2 regions of the Mesorhizobium sp. M1348 genome follow, and region 2 is predicted to be linked to the other one. Evidence: predicted binding sites of a transcription regulator. Region 2 holds the regulator's gene; the other holds the start of a gene.

Region 1 (9,765 bases), 260 kb from region 2:
GCCTGCTCGGCCGAAAGGCGGCCGATATGGACATGGATGACGCTCAGTCGGTCATGGCTGTGGTCGCCCTTGGCATAACCGCCATCGCCGAGGATTTCCTCGACGCCGTTCTTGCCGTGCCTGACGACTATGACCGGGTGGGTAACCAGCAGCGGCTCGCCGGCGCTCTCGGTGATCTCGCCAAGGACGGAATCGAAAAGGAACGGCATGTTGTCGTTGACGACGGTGATCACCGTCATCGGCCGGCCCTGGCGGACGACTCCGGAATCGACGTCTATGGCAACGACGCAGTCGTCCTTCTTGTGCCTGGCCACGGCGCGGCCGGCGAGTTCGGCAGCACGTTCGAGATCGATGACGTCGTAAGCGGCGACATCTTCGGCCGGAGCTCGGGCCAGCAAGTAGTCGGCAAGCCTGCCGGGCTTTTCGCTACCCTTGGCCGCGCTCATCTTTTTCAACTGGCTTGCGGATTTCAGGCCGGCCATGAGCTAATTCCCTCCCGTCATGTTTTTACAACTATCGTAGCAGAAGACGGGTATTTGGCGACAAAGGTTTGACGGCTTGCGACGAAATGTCGGAATTCACCGGCAGCCTGGCGAAAAACGAGGAGAAATCCGCCATGACGGACAAAATCACCGCGCTTGACCTGGCACCGGCGGAGCTGAGCGACGCGACCAAGGCTTATTTCGCCAAATGCCGGGAGAAGCTCGGCCTCGTTCCCAATGTGCTGCTCGCCTATGCCTTCGACGAGAAGAAGCTGCGCGCTTTCACCGACATGTACAATGATTTGATGCTGGGTGAATCCGGCCTGTCGAAACTCGAGCGCGAGATGATCGCGGTGGCCGTCTCGTCGGTCAACCATTGCTACTATTGCCTGGTCGCGCATGGCGCGGCGGTGCGCCAGCTTTCCGGCGACCCGGCCTTCGGCGAAATGATGGTGATGAATTTTCGCGCCGCCAAGCTGTCGGACAGGCAACGCGCCATGCTCGAATTCGCGGTGAAGCTGACCGGACAGCCGGCAAAGATCGTCGAAGCGGACCGGGCGGCGCTGCGGCAAGTCGGCTTTTCCGACCGCGACATCTGGGACGTCGCCTCGACCGCGGCGTTCTTCAACATGTCGAACCGGCTGGCATCGGCGATCGATATGCGGCCGAACGATGAATACCACGCGATGGCGCGATAGGGCGCCGCTGATGGAATCCAACCGCACATTATATTAGCTACTTCGCATTCTCGTTGCTTGTTTGCCGGTTTGGTCCGATGATCGGCATGCGGCATGACCGCGTGCCGGTTCGATGCCGCCGATCAAAGGAGGAGAACATGGCGAAATTTCTCTACGTCTATCACGGCTCGGGCAAGATGCCGACCGAGGAGGCCGAACGGAAGGCAGCGATGGATGCCTGGAACGGCTGGTACGGCAAGCTTGGCTCAGCCGTGGTCGACGGTGGCAATCCAGTCGGCATGTCGAAGACCCTGCTGCCCGGCGGCAAGGTCGAGAACAATGGCGGCAGCAATCCGACCGCCGGTTACACCATCATCGAAGCGAAAGACATCGACGATGCCGTCGGCAAAGCCAAGGATTGTCCTATCCTGACGGACCCGGGTTTCAGCGTCGAGATTGCGCCGATAATCGAAATGGGTTGACGCGCCGGCTCAGGACCGCGCGGCGATCGCCGCTGCAGCGCCGGCCATGGTACCGGCGCTGACGCGGTTGGCGATCTTCATCGCCCGCTTGCTCCTCAAGAGCTTGCGCGCCTGCGATGCAGCGAGCACCCAGGTCAAATCGATGGCGACCAGGACCACGGCCATGGTCGCCGTCAGCTCGACCCAGCCGACCATGCTGACCGAACCGAGGTCGATGATGGTCGGCAGCAGCGCCAGATAGAACATCATGATCTTGGGGTTGCCGAGCGTCACCGCCATGCCGGCAAAGAACAGCTTAGCGGGAGAATCTTCGCGCGGCAGCGAACCTTCCTTTGCCTCGACCGGTGCCGTCCACATCTTCCAGGCAAGCCAGCCGAGATAGCCGACACCGACCCACTTCACGACGACAAAGGCAAAATGGAACGTCTGCGCCACCACGGCGAGGCCGAACACCGCCAGTGACAGCCAGATCGCTTCGCCGATCCACATGGCAAGCAGGAACGGAAACACGTCGCGAAAGCCCTTTGCGATGACCCGCGCCACAAGAGCGGCGATCGATGGGCCGGGCGAGCCGGCGGCAACAAGCAGGGCGCCGGCAAAAATCAGCAGCGACGTGAAATGCATGACGCGGATCTCGTTTGAAATGTTTGGGTCGTTCAACATAACCCAACTGTTCCGGCGACGGTAGCGTCCACCGAAACAAGGCTTGTCGGCCAGGCACCTCACGGCTAGAGATGTCGTCCCGAAATCCTTTCCGAGCTTCACTTTGCCTACGTAACCGCCGGTCTCGTCAACTCCCCCAACACAGAGCAGGGCGTCGCAGTCGCGGTGCCTGTTTTCACATCATGTGTTCCTCAGGGCGGCGGTTCGAGACCGGTTTGGCACTGCTGAACCGCTGTCGCGCATAACCACCCGCGACACCTGATTTCCAACTGCCGCAGTCTCTCGCCACGCCGTGCCCGCAAGGGTTCTCGATATCGCCGATCTGACGAACTTCCCGACGGGAAGGGCTTTTCGGCATGCCTTCGATACTGCGTATCCGCTGGGCGATCGCGCCCAAAACCGCACCTCGACCTCACCTCAACTGCAATCGCTGCGGCGGCCTGAAAGCCTATCGCTGCAGCGGCAAATTCCGCGTCAACGCCAATGGCAAACGCATTGACGCCTGGTTGATCTACCGCTGCATCGACTGCGACAATTCCTGGAATTTCGGCATTCTGGAGCGCTGCAGCCGCCGCGATATCGAACCGGCAATATTGCAGGCGCTCGAAAGCAACGATCCGGTCCTGGCGCGGCGCCATGCTTTCGATGTTGCCGCATTGCGAAGCAGGATTGGGCGCGTTGAGGAGTTTCCTGAAGCCATCGTTCATAAGCAGGTGCTCGGGGACAGGCCGGAAAATACCAGCGCTCTCGAACTTCAGCTCTGGCTCGAAATGCCGACAGCCTTGCGGCTCGACCGGTTGCTGGCCAGCGAACTCGGTGTCTCGCGATCGCGGCTTCAGGCTTGGGAAGAGAAGCGATTGCTGGTGGTTGGTCCGGACGGGGCCAAAGCCTTGCGCAGGCCGGCTCGGGCGGGAACGGCGATCCGCATCCACCTGTCTGGCGAACCAGACCGGGACGGCATTATCGCGGCTGCCGGCGGGTAAGATAAAAAGGGAGGAAGCACGCACGTGCTCCCTCCCTCATAATGGCTGAGAAAAGTGGCTTATGCCGCGCCGACCACTTTCGCTGATTTTTCAAAACGCTTGCGCTCGTTCGGGTCGAGATAGAGCTTGCGCAGGCGGATGGTCTTCGGCGTCACTTCGACCAGCTCGTCGTCCTGGATCCAGGCCAGCGCGCGTTCCAGCGTCATGCGGATCGGCGGCGTCAGCTTCACCGCCTCGTCCTTGCCGGCGGCGCGGATGTTGGTCAGCTTCTTGCCCTTCAGCACGTTGACTTCGAGGTCGTTGTCCCTGGAATGGATGCCGATGATCATGCCCTGATAAACCTTGACGCCGGGGTCGATGACCATCGGGCCGCGGTCTTCCAGGTTCCACATGGCGTAAGCCACCGATTCACCCTGTTCGTTGGAGATCAGCACGCCGTTGGTGCGGCCCGGCAATTCGCCCTTGTAGGGTTCATAGGCATGGAACAGCCGGTTCATGACAGCGGTACCGCGCGTGTCGGTCAGCAGCTCCGACTGGTAGCCGATCAGGCCGCGCGTCGGCGCGTGGAAGACGATGCGCTGGCGATTGCCGCCCGACGGGCGCAGTTCGACCATCTCGGCCTTGCGCTCCGACATCTTCTGCACGACGACGCCGGCATGCTCCTCGTCGACGTCGATGACGACTTCCTCTACCGGCTCCAGCAATTCGCCGTTCTCGCCCTTCTGCATGACGACGCGCGGCCGCGACACGGCGATCTCAAAACCTTCGCGGCGCATCGTCTCGATCAGCACGGCCAACTGCAATTCGCCGCGGCCGGAGACGAAGAACGAATCCTTGTCCGGCGATTCCTCGATCTTCAGCGCGACATTGCCTTCGGCCTCGCGCAGCAGGCGGTCGCGGATGACGCGGCTGGTCACCTTGTCGCCTTCGGTGCCGGCCAGCGGGGAATCGTTGACGAGGAACGACATCGTCACTGTCGGCGGATCGATCGGCTGCGCGTGCAGCGGCTCGGTCACCGACAGGTCGCAGAACGTGTCGGCGACAGTGCCTTTCGACAAGCCGGCGATGGCGACGATGTCGCCCGCCTGCGCTTCGTCGATCGGCTGGCGCTCGAGCCCGCGGAAAGCGAGGATCTTCGAGATGCGGCCGGTTTCGACCTGGGTGCCGTCATGGTGCAGCACCTTGACCGCCTGGTTGGATTTCAGCGTGCCGGATTCGATACGGCCGGTGATGATGCGGCCGAGGAACGGATTGGCTTCCAGAATGGTGCCGATCATGCGGAACGGGCCGGGATGAACGGTCGGCGCCGGTACGTGCTTGATGACGAGGTCGAACAGCGGCGCCAGAGCCTGGTCCTTCGGACCTTCGGGGTTTTCCGAGACCCAGCCGTCGCGGCCTGAACCGTAAAGGATCGGGAAGTCGAGCTGCTCGTCGGTCGCGTCAAGCGCCGCAAACAGGTCGAACACCTCGTTGACCACTTCGACGTGGCGGGCATCCGGCCGGTCGATCTTGTTGATGACGACGATAGGCTTCAGTCCGACCTTGAGCGCCTTGCCGACGACGAATTTGGTCTGCGGCATCGGCCCCTCGGCGGCGTCGACCAGCACGATGGCCGAATCCACCATCGACAGGATGCGCTCGACCTCGCCGCCGAAGTCGGCGTGGCCGGGCGTGTCGACGATATTGATGCGGGTATCCTTCCAGTCGACCGAGGTCGCCTTGGCCAGAATGGTGATGCCGCGTTCCTTTTCGAGATCGTTCGAATCCATGGCGCGCTCGGCGACGCGCTGGTTGTCTCGGAACGAGCCGGACTGTTTCAGAAGCTGATCGACGAGGGTGGTTTTTCCATGGTCGACGTGCGCGATGATCGCGATGTTGCGGATTTTCATGTTTTGGTCTCGGGAGCGTTGCAGGCAGCAGGCCAAAAGGCGCTGCCTCTTTCGGTTGGGCGGCTCATACAGGGTTTTTCGCAATTGCGAAAGAGGAGGCGAGCCACCAAATAAAGTCACCAAATCTTAAATGTCTTGGTGTGAAGTGGAATTATTAACCAAGGCGGAACCTTTCATGGTCCGGGCAGTTCGAATTTCATGATCGACGCAGGCATCAGACTCCGGCCGATTTTGGCATGTACCGCACTCGCCGTCCTCCTCGCGGCAGGCGCGGCGCAGTCGGCCGCGTCGCTCAAAGAGACGCGGCCTGCCCTGCAATCCGACACGCCTTCGGCCGAGCAGCTTTTTGCCGATGCTCCCGATGGCGTCGACCCGGTTGTGACCGGGCCAGTCAGCGCCGCCTTCAAGCAAAGGCAGCAAAACGCTGGATGCGACAGCGCCGTCTGGCCCAACATTCCCGTCGTTTGCTATCCCGATTGATGCCACCCTTTGGGTGATCCCAGGGTAACCTCACAGTAGCCTCACGCCGACCGCACCGGATCGAGCGTGACCTTGTAGAGTTCATTGTCGTCGCGATCCATCAGCCGCACCGTCAACTGCTCGGTGATGCCATCGATGTCGACAAGGCCGAAGAACTGCAGGCCGGCCGACGGTGGCAGGTTCTGGCCCTGTTCGGCAGTCGGTGCCTTGATGAACTTCAGCTCCGGGCCGAAGGTCATGTCGAAACCATTCGGTCCGAACGTACCGGAATGGATCGGACCCGAAACGAATTCCCAGAACGGATTGAAGTCCTGGAACTGCGCCTTGTCCGGATTGTAGTAATGCGCGGCTGTGTAATGCACGTCTGCGGTGAGCCAGACAGTGTTACTGATACCCACATTCTTTATATAGCGAAGAAGGTCGGCAATTTCCAGCTCACGCCCCTTGGCCGGGCCATTGTCGCCATTGCTGACTGCCTCGGCCCCGACCTTCTTGGTACCGTCATTCCAGACCACGAGGCCGAGCGGCATGTCCGCGGCGATGATTTTCCAGGTTGCGTTGGAATTCGCCAATTCACGCTTCAACCACTTGATCTGCTGCTCGCCGAGGATGCGCGATTCAGGCGTCATCGTCTCCTGCATGTCCGAACCGTTGGGGCCGCGGTAGGAACGCATGTCGAGGAAGAACACGTCGAGCAGCGGACCATAGGCGATCTTGCGGTAGACGCGGCCGGGCTCCGACGGTTCGTAGCGGATCGTCGTCATCTCGTGGAAGGCGCGCGCCGCACGTGCCGCAAGCACATGGATTGACTTTTCGGTGTAGCGGTCGTCGGCCGACAGGTCCTTCGAGTCCGACCAGTTGTTCAGCACCTCATGATCGTCCCACTGATAGAAAGTCGGGCAGATGGCGCTGAGCGCAAGAACGTTCTTGTCCATCATGTTGTATTTCCACTGCGCCCGGTATTCGTCCAGCGTCTCGGCAACCTTGCGCTTTTCGTCGATCAGCACTGTGTTTTTCCACTTGCCGCCATTGGGCAGGTCGACCTCGTCCTTCATCGCGCCATCGGCATAGATCGTATCGCCCGAATGCAGGAAGAAGTCGGGCGTGTGCTTCGCAATCGTGGCATAGGTCTTCATGCCGGTGTCATCGATGCCCCAGCCTTGGCCGGCGGTGTCGCCCGACCAGGCGAAACGAATGTCGCGCTTCGAGGCAGGTGCCGTGCGGAAGCGGCCGACGATCGGCTCGGAAACGGCGTTGATGTCGGAAAGATCGGCCGCGACCATGCGGTAGAAGATGTCCTGGTCGGAGGCGAGATCGGTAAGCAGCCGCTTCACCGTATAATCGCTGGCCGGCGAGGTGTCGAGCGGCGCCAGGCGGACGGCATTGGCGAAGCTTTCCGTCGACGACACTTCGAACATGACGCGCGACGGCCGGTCCGTGCGCGTCCAGACCATGCCGCTGGTCGCGTCGACGTCGCCGGACTGAATGCCATGGGTGAAGGCCGGGCGCTGATTGGCGCGCGAGTAATAGGGAAGGGCGAGACCCGAGGCGCCGACCAGGCCAACGGCGCTGGCCGACGTGACGAAAGCGCGCCGTGTCATCGAAATCTTGTTCATGGCTGTCTCCTGGATGGCGTTGAACGTCGCCGCCAAGCTCCAGCTTCAATGTTTCAGGCACATTTCGAAACGATGAAGGTTTTCTGACGATCAACAGGCTGGCGAATCTCCCTCCTTGAGGGGGAGATGTCGCCGAAGGCGACAGAGGGGGTTGTCTCGCATGGAGCGCCGACCTCCTGCGCCTGCGATAAGGGGCCGAGCCCGGTCGGACCGACCCCCTCTGGCCGCTTCGCGGCCATCTCCCCCTCAAGGGGGGAGATTAGCGCTCAGCCGTCGCAGCTCAAGCCGCCTGCGGTTCCGGATCAAACGCCGGGCGGGCGGTGTTGATCAGCAGCGAGATGCAGGCGGCGGCTATTGCCGTCATGCCGGCGATCAGGAAGGCAAGCTCGTAATTGCCTTGCAGCTCGCGCATGGTGCCGCCGAAAAAGGCCGCTGTCGCCGCACCGACCTGATGGCCGGCGACGATCCAGCCGAAGACGATCGGCCCGCTGCGGTCGCCGAACGCCTCGTTGGAAAGCCTGAGCGTCGGCGGCACGGTGGCGATCCAGTCCAGTCCGTAAAACACGGCGAAGATGATCAGGCTGGTCGCCGAGAAGCCGGAATAAGGCAGATAGATCAGCGACAGGCCGCGAATACCGTAATAGACGCCGAGCAGCTTGCGGGGGTCGAAACGGTCGGTGAGCCAGCCCGACAGTGTCGTGCCGATAAGATCGAAGATGCCCATCATCGAGAGCAGGCCTGCGGCCTGCACTTCGCCGATGCCCATGTCGCCGCAAAAGGCGATCAGATGCGTGCCGACCAACCCGTTGGTGGTGAAGCCGCAAACAAAGAAGGTGGCGAACAGGTACCAGAACACGCGCGTACCGGCAGCTCGGCGCAACGTGCTCAGTGTATGCGCGAGGAAATTGCCTTGCGCGGCCGGCGGCGCCGGCGGCACGTCGTCGGCCTCGGCACCGTAACGCATCATGCCGATCGAGGCCGGGCGCTCCGGCACCAGCATGTAAACCAGCGGCACCAAGGCGGCGGTGGCCACGGCAATGGCAATGGCGACCGGCTTCCAGCCGCCCGACTGGGCGAGCGAGGCGAGCAGCGGCAGGAAGACCAGCAGACCGGTGGCGCTGGACGCCGACATCAGCCCCATCACCAGGCCGCGATTGGTCTTGAACCAGCGGTTGACGATGGTTGCGCCGAGCACGGTGGCGACAGCGCCCGAACTGATGCCGGAAAACACGCCCCAGGTGAGGAGCAGATGCCATGGCTTGGTCATCAGCAGGCTGAGCGCGGTCGATCCGGACATCAAAAGCAGCGCGGCAAGCAATGTGCGGCGCAGCCCGATCCGCTCCATCAGCGCTGCGGCAAAGGGCCCGGTCAGGCCATAGAGGAAGATGCCGGTGGCCGCCGCCAGCGAGACGACGTCGCGCCGCCAGCCGAAACTGTTCTCCAGCGGCAGCATCATGACTGCCGGCGCCGAACGCAGGCCCGCCGCGATGAGCAGGCAGAGGAAGATGACGGCGACCACGACGAAAGCGTAGCGCTGGCCAAACGGACGGGATTGAGCTATCATGTTACTGACCGGTACGTTGCAGGAGCGCGAAACATACGTACCGACCGGTAACATTGTCAACCAGGCAATCGGCAGACCAGGCATGAAAAACATTGAACCAACGATCAAAGCCAATGACGCACCGCCGCCTCGCGCCGCCGAACGGATCCTCCAGGTGGCGCGCGATCTGTTCTATAGGCAAGGCATCAGGGCAATAGGCGTCGATGAGATCGTGCGGCGTGCCGGCGTCACCAAACCCAGCCTCTACCGCAGCTTTCCGTCCAAGGATGAGCTGGCCGCATCCTACCTCCGGCACTATGACCTCGAATTCTGGGAACGCTTCGACGTGGCGGTGAATGCCCATCCCGGCGATCCGCGCGCCCAGATCGTCGCCTTCCTGACGCGTGTCGGCAAGCGCACGCAAAGGCCCGACTATCGCGGCTGCGGCATGACCAATGCGGCCGTCGAGTATCCCGAACATGGCCACCCGGCCCGCGTGGTGAGCGAGGCCAACAAGCAGGAATTGCGCCGACGCCTGCGCGCCATGGCGGCGGCAATGGGTGCCCGCGACGCCGACACGCTGGGCGACGGGCTGCTGCTTCTGATCGAGGGTGCCTATATCAGCGGGCAGCTGTTCGGTGCCGGCGGACCGGCGAAGTCCGTGGCCCGCAACGCCGACCTTCTGATCGAAGCAAGCTTGAAGAAATAGCGTTCCGTTTACCAGATCACTGTGAGCAGCCTGAGTTCGTCTAGGCTGCCGCTAAATTTGACGGTACGCTGCGGCAGCCCAAACGGAGTTGTCCGCCATGCGCGCTCTTTTGATCCCATTTGCCTTCGCTGGCTTCTGCAATGCCGCCCGGGCTGGCGACATATCCAGCGTCTATAGCGATCTCGTCTGGGAGAAGGACTGCGTGACCTATGCCCAGGCGGAGGAAGGCGACGGCGACTGG
Region 2 (9,765 bases):
TCATAATCACCCTGACGGTTCTGGGCTTGAGCATCCTCGCCCGCAGCCTTACCGGACGCAGAGAGGACAGATGACACAGATGTTGTCCCCGGACATGACGATGACCGAAACGGTCGCCGAGAAGACGAAGATCGAGGTCAAGAACCTCAACTTCTACTACGGCCAGAGCAAGGCGCTGAAGGACATTAGCCTGTCGCTGCCCGAGCGCAGTGTCACGGCCTTCATTGGGCCTTCGGGCTGCGGGAAATCGACGCTGCTGCGTGTGTTCAACCGCATCTATGAGCTCTACCCGAAACAGACAGCCGAGGGCCAGGTGCTGCTCGACGGCAAGAATATTCTCGACCGGTCGCAGGATCTCAATCTGCTGCGCACCAAGATCGGCATGGTGTTCCAGAAGCCGACGCCGTTCCCGATGTCGATCTACGAGAACATCGCCTTCGGCGTCAGGCTCTACGAGAATCTCGGCAAGTCCGAGATGGACGGCCGCGTCGAACAGGCGTTGAAGCGCGCCGCGCTGTGGAGCGAGGTCAAGGACAAGCTCAACGCCAGTGGCTTGAGCCTGTCCGGCGGCCAGCAGCAGCGGCTCTGTATCGCCCGCACCGTGGCCGTGAAGCCGGAAGTCATTCTGCTCGACGAACCGGCTTCGGCGCTCGACCCGTTGTCGACGGCCAAGATCGAGGAACTGATCGACGAATTGCAAGCCGACTACACGATCGTCATCGTCACTCACAACATGCAGCAGGCGGCGCGCGTGTCGCGCCAGACCGCCTTCATGTATCTGGGTGAGCTGGTCGAGTTCGACCGGACCGAGAAGATCTTCACGTCGCCCCGCGAGAAGCGCACGCAGGACTACATCACCGGCCGCTTCGGCTGAGCCGTTCCGATCATGCATATGAGGACAGGACCATGGGCGAACACACAGTCGCTTCTTTCGACGAGGATCTCGAGCAGATCAGCAAGCTGATCCGCGACATGGCCGACCTCGCCGGTTCGATGGTCGGCGGGGCGACCAAGGCCCTGTTGAATTCCGACAACGTGCTGGCGCAACGCGTCGTTTCCGACGACGCCATCATGGATGCGCGTCAACGCGAACTGGACGATCGCGCCATCACCCTGATCGCCAAACGCCAGCCGATGGCCCACGATCTTCGCCATGTCGTCGGAGCGATCCGTATGGCCGGCGACCTCGAACGCATCGGCGACCTTGCCAAGAACATCGCCAAGCGTGTGAGTGCGGTCGGCCTCAGCGTCACGCCGCGCGACCTGTCGCATTCCATCGACGCGATGGCGCAGCTGGTGCTCATCCAGGTGCAGGGCGTCATTGAGGAATATGCCGCAGGCGATGCGGCCGCGTTGGCCAAGCTGCGTGCCGCAGACGAGCGCATCGACGTCAAATACACGTCCGTGTTCCGCGAGCTGTTGACCTACATGATGGAAGATCCGCGCAACATCACCGCTTGCACGCATCTGCTGTTCTGCGCCAAGAATCTGGAGCGGATCGGCGACCATGTCACCAACATCGCCGAAAATGCGTATTATGTGCTGACCGGCGAGCAATTGCCGGTCAATCGTCCGAAGCAGGACGAAACGACAATGTCCGCGCCGGTGACATGATGGGGGTGCCCAGCCGATGATCGCACCACGCATAATGGTGGTGGAGGACGAGGAGCCGTTGGGTGTGCTGCTCCGCTACAATCTCGAATCCGAAGGCTACCAGGTCGAGGTGGTGACACGCGGCGACGAAGCCGAGATCCGTTTGCAGGAGAATGTGCCCGATCTTCTGGTGCTCGACTGGATGATACCAGCGGTTTCCGGCATCGAGCTCTGCCGCCGGTTGCGGGTGCGCCCCGAAACCGAGCGGCTGCCGATCATCATGCTGACCGCGCGCGGCGAGGAGAGCGACCGGGTGCGCGGTCTTTCGACCGGCGCCGACGACTATCTGGTCAAACCATTTTCGACACCGGAATTCATGGCCAGGGTCAAGGCGCTGCTGCGGCGCGCCAAGCCGGAAGTGTTGTCAAGCGTGCTGAAGGTCGGCGACATCGTGCTCGATCGCGAATCGCACAGGGTCTATCGCAAGAAGAGCGAAATCAGGCTCGGGCCGACCGAATTCCGGTTGCTCGAGTTCATGATGCGGCATCCGGGCCGCGTCTTCTCGCGCAGCCAGTTGCTCGATAATGTCTGGGGCGAGACGATCTATATCGACGAACGCACCGTCGACGTGCATGTCGGCCGGCTGCGCAAAGCCGTCAACAACGGCCGCATGCCTGATGTCATCCGCACCATCCGCGGTGCCGGCTACGCGATCAGGGAAGATTGATCCGCCGGGTCAGGCCACGTTCTTTCTGACGCGGGGCCTCATTTGCGCGCCCGGCGCGAAAATCTCCTGGTCGACGAAGCTTAACGCCCGCATCGCACAGCCTTCGCGGATCAGCGGCAATTCGTTCGGCTCGGTATCGAAGGAGATCGAACCCGAATGCTGGCCGCCGGCGGTCTGGGCGATGGCCTGGCGCAAGGCCGGCTCGATCAGATCGAAGGCGGCGGCACTGGCGCCGACCATCGCGACCGGTGCCGGATCGATCAGCGCGAACAGCGAGCCGAGACCGAAACCCAGCGCCTCGCCGGCCTTGCGGTAGGCCTCGCGTTCCGGCCCATCCTTCTCGCGCGCCCGGGCCGCCAGCGCGCGCATGTCGGCGTCGCTGACGTCGGCGATGGGTTCGCTGTCTTCGCTCATCTGCCTGGCGTTGCGCCAGATGGCGTAGTTGCCGGCATAGGCCTCGATGCAGCCGCGCCGCCCGCATCGGCAGAGCGCGCCGCCCGGACGATGGATCATGTGGCCAAACTCGCCGCCGGAGGAATGCGTGCCGGTGAACAGCTCGCCCTTCAACACCAGCCCCATGCCGATGCCGTGCGAAAGCAGGATGGCGATGAAGTCGTCGCGATAGCGATCCGGATCGCGCCAGCGCAAAGCCACCGCCATCATATTGCAGTCGTTCTCCACCGTGGCCGGGATGCCGAATTGATCTTCCAGCATATCGGCAAAGGCGATGTCCGTCTGCGGCGTGATCGGCGACCACAGCATGGCGCGTGCAGGGGAGTCGGTAATGCCCTGAATCGCCAGGGCGATGCGGGCGACACTGCGGACGTCAAGGTCTGGATCCTCCAGCCGGCGCCGGACGACGGCCATGCATTCGCGGATCAGCTCGTCGCGCGGCATGGTCAGCGTGTCCAGCCGGCGCTGTTCCTCGGCTACGACGTGTCCCGCATAGTCGATGATGGCGGCCGACAGGAAATTGAGCGACAACACCACGGTCAGCACCGCCGCCGCTTCCGGGTTGAGGGCGAGGCCGACCTGCGGACGACCGCGTTTCAACGAAACGGGCTCGCTTGCCTTGCTCTCGGCGAGGATGCCTTCCCGTATCAGGTCGGAGGAGATCGCCGATATGGTCGAATGGCTGAGGCCGGTGGCTGCGGCGATCTCCGTACGCGATGGCTGGCCAACCCGGCGGACTGCCGAGATCACCATCGCCCGGTTGCGCCGGCGCAAATCGTCATGGCGGATTCCGACCGACATCGTTTTGCTTTCCTCCCGGTTGCCGCGGCCGCTCATGAACCGGAAGCCGTCGGTAATGTCCGACAAATAGTGTCGGATGCAGGCAAATAGTGTCAGATGCAGGTGGCGCTGTCATCGTTTATTCCGACGCTCGAAAAAACTCTCAGACTCATCAAAATCCATCAGAATCGATGTTGACAGCAGCCGGAGATCGGGCCAGTATTTTTTCGAGGCTCGAAAAAATTAGCTGGTCTTTGGGCCAATGGTCACGCCGTACGCGGCGCAGGGAGGATATGATGAAGAAATTCACGACCGCCATTCTGGCGGGTGTCGCCATGACGCTGGCGCTGGCGTCGGTGGCGCAGGCTAAAGACAAGGTCATCGGCGTTTCCTGGTCGAACTTCCAGGAAGAGCGCTGGAAGACCGACGAGGCCGCAATGAAGGCGGCCATCGAGGCCGCCGGCGACAAGTATATTTCCGCCGACGCACAGTCCAACCCCGGCAAGCAGCTCACCGACGTCGAGAGCCTGATCTCGCAGGGCGCCAACGCACTGATCATCCTGGCGCAGGACGCCTCGGCCATCGGGCCGGCCGTGCAAAAGGCGCTGGACGAAGGTATTCCGGTTGTCGGCTACGACCGGCTGATCGAGAACAAGGACGTCTTCTACCTGACCTTCGACAACAAGGAAGTCGGCCGCATGCAGGCCCGCGAAGTGTTCAAGGTGAAACCGGAAGGCAACTACGTCTTCATCAAGGGCTCGGGCGCCGATCCGAATGCCGATTTCCTGTTTGCCGGTTCGATGGAAGTACTGAAGGACGCAATAGACAGCGGCAAGATCAAGAATGTCGGCGAGGCCTATACCGACGGCTGGCTGCCGGCCAACGCCCAGAAGAACATGGAACAGTTCCTGACCGCGAACGACAACAAGGTCGATGCAGTGGTCGCGGCCAATGACGGTACTGCCGGCGGCGTCGTCGCCGCATTGACGGCGCAAGGGCTGGCCGGATCTGTTCCGGTTTCGGGCCAGGACGGCGACCACGCCGCGCTGAACCGCATCGCGCTCGGCACGCAGACCGTGTCGGTGTGGAAGGATGCGCGCGAGCTCGGCAAGAACGCCGCCGAGATCGCCTCGCAACTGGCCGACGGCAAGCAGATGACCGACATTGCCGGCGTGAAGGATTTCACCACGCCCGGCGGCAACACCGTAAAATCCCTGTTCCTGACCCCGGTCGCCATCACCAAAGATAACCTCAACGTCGTCATCGATGCCGGCTGGATCAAGAAAGAAGAGGTCTGCGCGGGTGTGGCGGCGGGCACTGTTGCGGTCTGCAACTGACCCGACGTTTCCGAGAAGTCCGAACGCCGCGGCCGCTCGCCGCGGCGTTTTTTCAACAAGAGTTGTTTTTCCGCTTCCGGCGGATAACTTCTAGGCTGCTTCCGGCATCCGCGGCAGACGGCAACCCGGCGGGAGAAACATAATGACCGACACGACTTCCAACACGCCGGTCGACAGCTCGACCGCAGACCGGGCGCGGGAATCCGAGCTCGGCATCGTTGCCCGATTTCTCAAGGCAACCGAACTCGACACGCGCATGCTCGGCATGGTCGGCGCGCTGCTGGTCATCTGGGTCGGCCTGCATGTCGTTTCTAGCGTACGGCTCGGCGTCAATCCGTTCGAGTTCGACAGCCGGACCTTCCTGACGCCACGCAATCTCTGGAACCTGTCGGTGCAGACTTCCGCCGTGGCCATAATGGCCGCCGGAATGGTGCTGGTTATCGTCATGCGCAATATCGACCTGTCGGTCGGCTCCGCCGAAGGCCTGATCGGCGTGGTCATGGGCTTTGCGCAGGTGCATTTCCTGGTGCGAATGGTCGGTCTGCAATTAGGCAACCCCTGGATCTGGATCGTGGCGCTGGCCATCGGCCTGGCGCTTGGCCTTCTGATCGGAGCGTTCCAGGGATACATCATCGCTTATCTCGAGGTGCCGGCCTTCATCGTGACGCTGGGCGGCCTTCTGGTCTGGCGGGGTGCCGCATGGTGGGTCGCCAGTGGGCAGACGATTGCGCCGCTTGATGCCACTTTCCAGCTGATGGGCGGCGGACCGGCGGGTTCGATCGGCGCGCGATGGAGCTGGATCGTCGGAATTGTCGCATGCCTTGCGGTTGTGTTCATGCTGCTCAACGGGCGGGTGCAGCGCAAGCGGTTCCGCTTCCCGTTACGCCCGATCTGGGCCGAGACGTTCCTCGGGGCCGTCACTTGCCTTGTCATCATGGGCGCCATATGGCTCGCCAATTCCTATCCTTGGCCGGTCGGCATCGTGAACAGATATGCGGCGGCCAACAATATAACCGTTCCCGAAGGCGGGTTGTTCATCGCCCATGGCATCGCCATACCCGTGCTGATGGCTGTAGCCGTAGGGCTGATCATGACCTTCATCGCCAAGCGTACCCGTTTCGGCCGCTATGTCTTCGCCATCGGCGGCAATCCGGAAGCAGCCAACCTTGCCGGTATCAACACGCGCTGGGTGACCATGAAGGTGTTCATGATCATGGGCGTGCTGGCGACGATCGCCGCAGCGATCTCGTCAGCCAGGCAGAACTCGTCGACCAATGCGCTGGGCACGCTGGACGAGCTCCTGGTTATCGCGGCGGCGGTGATCGGCGGCACGTCGCTCGCCGGCGGCTCCGGCACCGTGCTCGGCGCCATGCTCGGCGCGCTTTTGATGCAGTCGCTGCAATCCGGCATGGTGCTACTCGGCATCGATTCGCCGCTGCAGAGCATTGTTGTCGGCGCCGTGCTGGTGGTCGCGGTGTGGCTCGATACCGTCTATCGCAAACGGGTCTGAGCATGATCCCGCAAGGTGGAAACCGGCTTTCGGACAAGATCATGCTCAAGCAGGATCTATAGGGAGGAAGAACAAGCATGGCAGACAAGACCGCTCCCACGCCGCTGATCGACATGCGCAACATTTCGATCGCCTTCGGCGGCATTCGCGCCGTCGACGATGCCTCGGTCGATCTTTTCCCGGGCGAGGTGATGGCTTTGCTCGGCCATAACGGTGCCGGCAAATCGACGTTGATAAAAATCCTGTCCGGCGCCTACAAGCGCGATGCGGGCCAGATTTTCGTCAACGGCGAGGAGGCTTCGATCTCCAACCCCCGCGACGCCAAGAAGTACGGCATCGAGACGATCTACCAGACGCTGGCGCTGGCCGACAATGTCGATGCGGCCGCCAACCTGTTTCTCGGCCGCGAGTTGATGACCGCCTGGGGTACGCTCGACGACGTCGCCATGGAGGCTGAGGCGCGCAAGGTGATGGGTAGGCTTAATCCGCGTTTCCAACGCTTCAAGGAGCCGGTGGTAAAGCTCTCGGGGGGCCAGCGGCAGTCGGTTGCGATCGCCCGCGCCATCCTGTTCAACGCCCGCATCCTGATCATGGACGAGCCGACGGCGGCACTCGGGCCGCAGGAGACGGCACAGGTCGGCGAACTGGTCAGGCAGCTCAAGGCCGACGGCATCGGCATCTTCCTGATCAGCCACGACATCCATGACGTGTTCGAGCTTGCCGACCGTGTCTGCGTCATGAAGAACGGTCGGGTTGTCGGCACGGCACGCACGACCGACGTCACCCAGGACGAAGTGCTCGGCATGATCATCCTCGGCAAGTGCCCACCCGGCGCCATTCCGGGGCCGGGCGCCCTGAAGATCGCCGCATGAATGAGAATTAGCCGGCTAATCACAAGCCGCCAAAATATGCCAGCCGTCACCATGCTTTGGCCTCGCCATTGTGTTGGCGTCGGGACTTGCCCATAAAGATGCCGAACCGTCCACGGGACGTATCAGCAATTGAAGAAGCTTTTTCCGACCGTCGCTTTTATCGCCGTCGCGCTGATCAGCCTGACGATGGCGGGTTTTGCCTATTTTGCCACCCAGGAGGCGGCCCGCATAAAATTCGAGGCGACGGCCGACGACGCGCTTAACCGGATTGAAAGCCGCATCGACCTGGACCTGTCGCTGCTGCGCTCAACCCGGGCGCTGTTCGACGCGCGCAATGGCGGTATCTCGCAAGGCGAGTTCAAGGCTTTCTTCAAAGCGCTCGACATCGACAATAATTTCGCTGGCCTGCGCGGCATCGGCTTCCTCCGCCTGGCGAAGACGGGAAACGAGGCGGCGGTCGAGCGCGATATCCTGCACGATCACGGCGCAAGCCATCCGATCTATCCCGACACGAACTTGCCGTGGCGTACGCCCATCGTGCTGTTCGAACCGCTGGATCCGTCCAATAAATCCAGCATCGGCTACGACATGTTTGCCGGGCCGGTGCAGCGCGAGGCGATCGAAAAGGCGATGGCCGACGACCAGCAGCATGCCAGCGGGCTCGTGCAGCTCGGCAAGGATACGGGTGCCGCGCAGACCTTTGCCGGGTTCCTCGTCTTCGTCCGGCTCAATGTGGAAACCGCGCCGGACGCCGTAAACGCGTCGAGATCCTCGACTGCCGGCTTCCTTTATGCGGCCTTCCGCGCCCGTGACCTGTTCCAGGCTGCGCTCAGCCGGGCACCATTGCTGCCGGTCAACACCGAGATCTATGACGGCACGGTGGACAGCGACAACCTGCTGTTCCAGTCGGAAACGCCGCCTGTTTCGAGCCTCGGCGACAGGCTGCTGGTCACCCGCAAGATCACGGTCGCCGGCCGGCAGTGGGTCGTCCTGTTCAGGCCGACAAGTGCTTTCTCGCAACCTTCCTCGCGCGCCATCCCGGTGATGCTCGGATTGTTCGGGCTGCTGCTTGCCGGCGCCATTGCGCTGGTGGCCCGCTACCAGGAGCGGGCCTATGAGGCGGTCTCGCTGCTTCACGAAACGACCGAAAAGAGCCTGCTGGAAAAAGACCTGATGCTGCAGGAGATGAAGCATCGCATCAAGAACTCGATCACGCGGGTGCTGGCAATCGCGCGCCAGACAGCATCGCACACCGCCGACGTCCAGGAATTCTCGACGTCTTTCTCGGCCCGGCTGCAGGCGATGGCGGCTTCCCAGGACATGTTGACGCGCTCACGCTGGCAGAAAGCCGATCTCGGCGACCTGCTGCGCATCGAGCTTGGCCAGGTGTTCGGCAGCGAGCTTCCTGAAGGGCTGTTGTCGGGACCGGAGGTTCTTCTCGACGAAAAGACGACGCAGGCACTCGGCCTCGTCTTTCATGAACTGGCGACGAATGCGCTGAAGCATGGCGAGGCCGGCAATTCAGTCGGTGCGCTGAAGGTCGACTGGTCGCTCGAAGGCCGCGGCGGCGCCCGGACATTGGCTCTCAACTGGCGTGAGGCCGGTCAGAAGAAGCTCGAGACACCGGCAAAGAGCGGTTTTGGCACCAGACTGATCGATCTCAATGTCACACGCGAATTGCGTGGCACAATCAGGCGCGATTTTCGCGAAGATGGCTTGAACGTCGAAATCAAGGTTCCGCTGCCGGCCTGAAACGCCGCCTCATGACCCGCGTCGCAACAGCGCCTTAAAAGGGCAAACGCGGAGACAGGTGGCCCGTCTCCGCGTTTGCTGTTCGCCTGGAGCTCGAAACTAGTTGCAGCGAGCTGTGTAGATCCGGCCGTGACGATCTCTGTACTGGCAGTAGCCATTTTGCAGACGGCGAACGAGCAGACCGCCAATCGCACCAGCGCCGGCGCCGATCAAAGCGCCCTTGCCGCCGCCGACAGCGCCGCCAATGAGCGCGCCGCCCACAGTGCCGATACCCACGTTCTCTTCCGTGGTGGTGCAGCCGCTGACCGCAACCACGGCAACCATGGCAATAATCATCTTCCGCATGGAGTCATCCTCACTTTTGTCCTCACTTTAATAAGCTCCAGCCGCCATTTAGCATGAAAGTACGGCCTTTGCCCGCACGATTTCATTGTTGATTAAGATAGTCTTTTTCGGGGCGTGCGCCGTTCGATGCTACCACGAACCCGGAAATCTCCAAGGACGCATCGAGCGTGCCGTCGGGACGCACGTTCCAGATGATGCTGTCATAGTCGTCCTCGAGCGCAGGATCGACGGCAAGGCATCTGGCGACGACATATTGGGCTTGGCCCTGCAGGTCGATGACCGCGAATGGGCGCGCGGTCATGCACTCGGCAGTGGTTTCGAAAACGCTTACCGGCGCCGGCAATTCACGGCACGCGGTCATGGCATTCGAACAGCCGACAACCAGCAGCAAGGCGG

Evidence for each region. Region 2 encodes PhoB, which activates phosphate uptake and scavenging genes when phosphate is short. Its sites were predicted from a motif close to TGTCATNNANCTGTCAT; they were not measured.
Region 1: a site for PhoB is predicted at 7,345-7,361, ahead of NKH13_RS00140 (alkaline phosphatase D family protein). Genes of this name have one in related genera too.

What each region holds. Positions count from the first base shown of each region.
Region 1 is NZ_JAMYLH010000001.1:23,572-33,336, reverse strand. It holds gene NKH13_RS00175 (NAD-glutamate dehydrogenase) at 1-482, opposite strand, end outside; gene NKH13_RS00170 (peroxidase-related enzyme) at 617-1,180, shown strand; gene NKH13_RS00165 (YciI family protein) at 1,318-1,641, shown strand; gene NKH13_RS00160 (LysE family translocator) at 1,651-2,265, opposite strand; gene NKH13_RS00155 (DUF1062 domain-containing protein) at 2,661-3,287, shown strand; gene typA (translational GTPase TypA) at 3,347-5,176, opposite strand; gene NKH13_RS00145 (hypothetical protein) at 5,375-5,656, shown strand; gene NKH13_RS00140 (alkaline phosphatase D family protein) at 5,698-7,272, opposite strand; gene NKH13_RS00135 (MFS transporter) at 7,553-8,836, opposite strand; gene NKH13_RS00130 (TetR/AcrR family transcriptional regulator) at 8,919-9,524, shown strand; gene NKH13_RS00125 (hypothetical protein) at 9,622-9,765, shown strand, end outside.
Region 2 is NZ_JAMYLH010000001.1:282,763-292,527, forward strand. It holds gene pstA (phosphate ABC transporter permease PstA) at 1-74, shown strand, start outside; gene pstB (phosphate ABC transporter ATP-binding protein PstB) at 71-874, shown strand; gene phoU (phosphate signaling complex protein PhoU) at 907-1,614, shown strand; gene phoB (phosphate regulon transcriptional regulator PhoB) at 1,631-2,320, shown strand; gene NKH13_RS01460 (ROK family protein) at 2,330-3,574, opposite strand; gene xylF (D-xylose ABC transporter substrate-binding protein) at 3,850-4,890, shown strand; gene NKH13_RS01470 (sugar ABC transporter permease) at 5,033-6,400, shown strand; gene NKH13_RS01475 (ATP-binding cassette domain-containing protein) at 6,478-7,272, shown strand; gene NKH13_RS01480 (CHASE domain-containing protein) at 7,402-9,024, shown strand; gene NKH13_RS01485 (YMGG-like glycine zipper-containing protein) at 9,124-9,369, opposite strand; gene NKH13_RS01490 (hypothetical protein) at 9,452-9,765, opposite strand, start outside.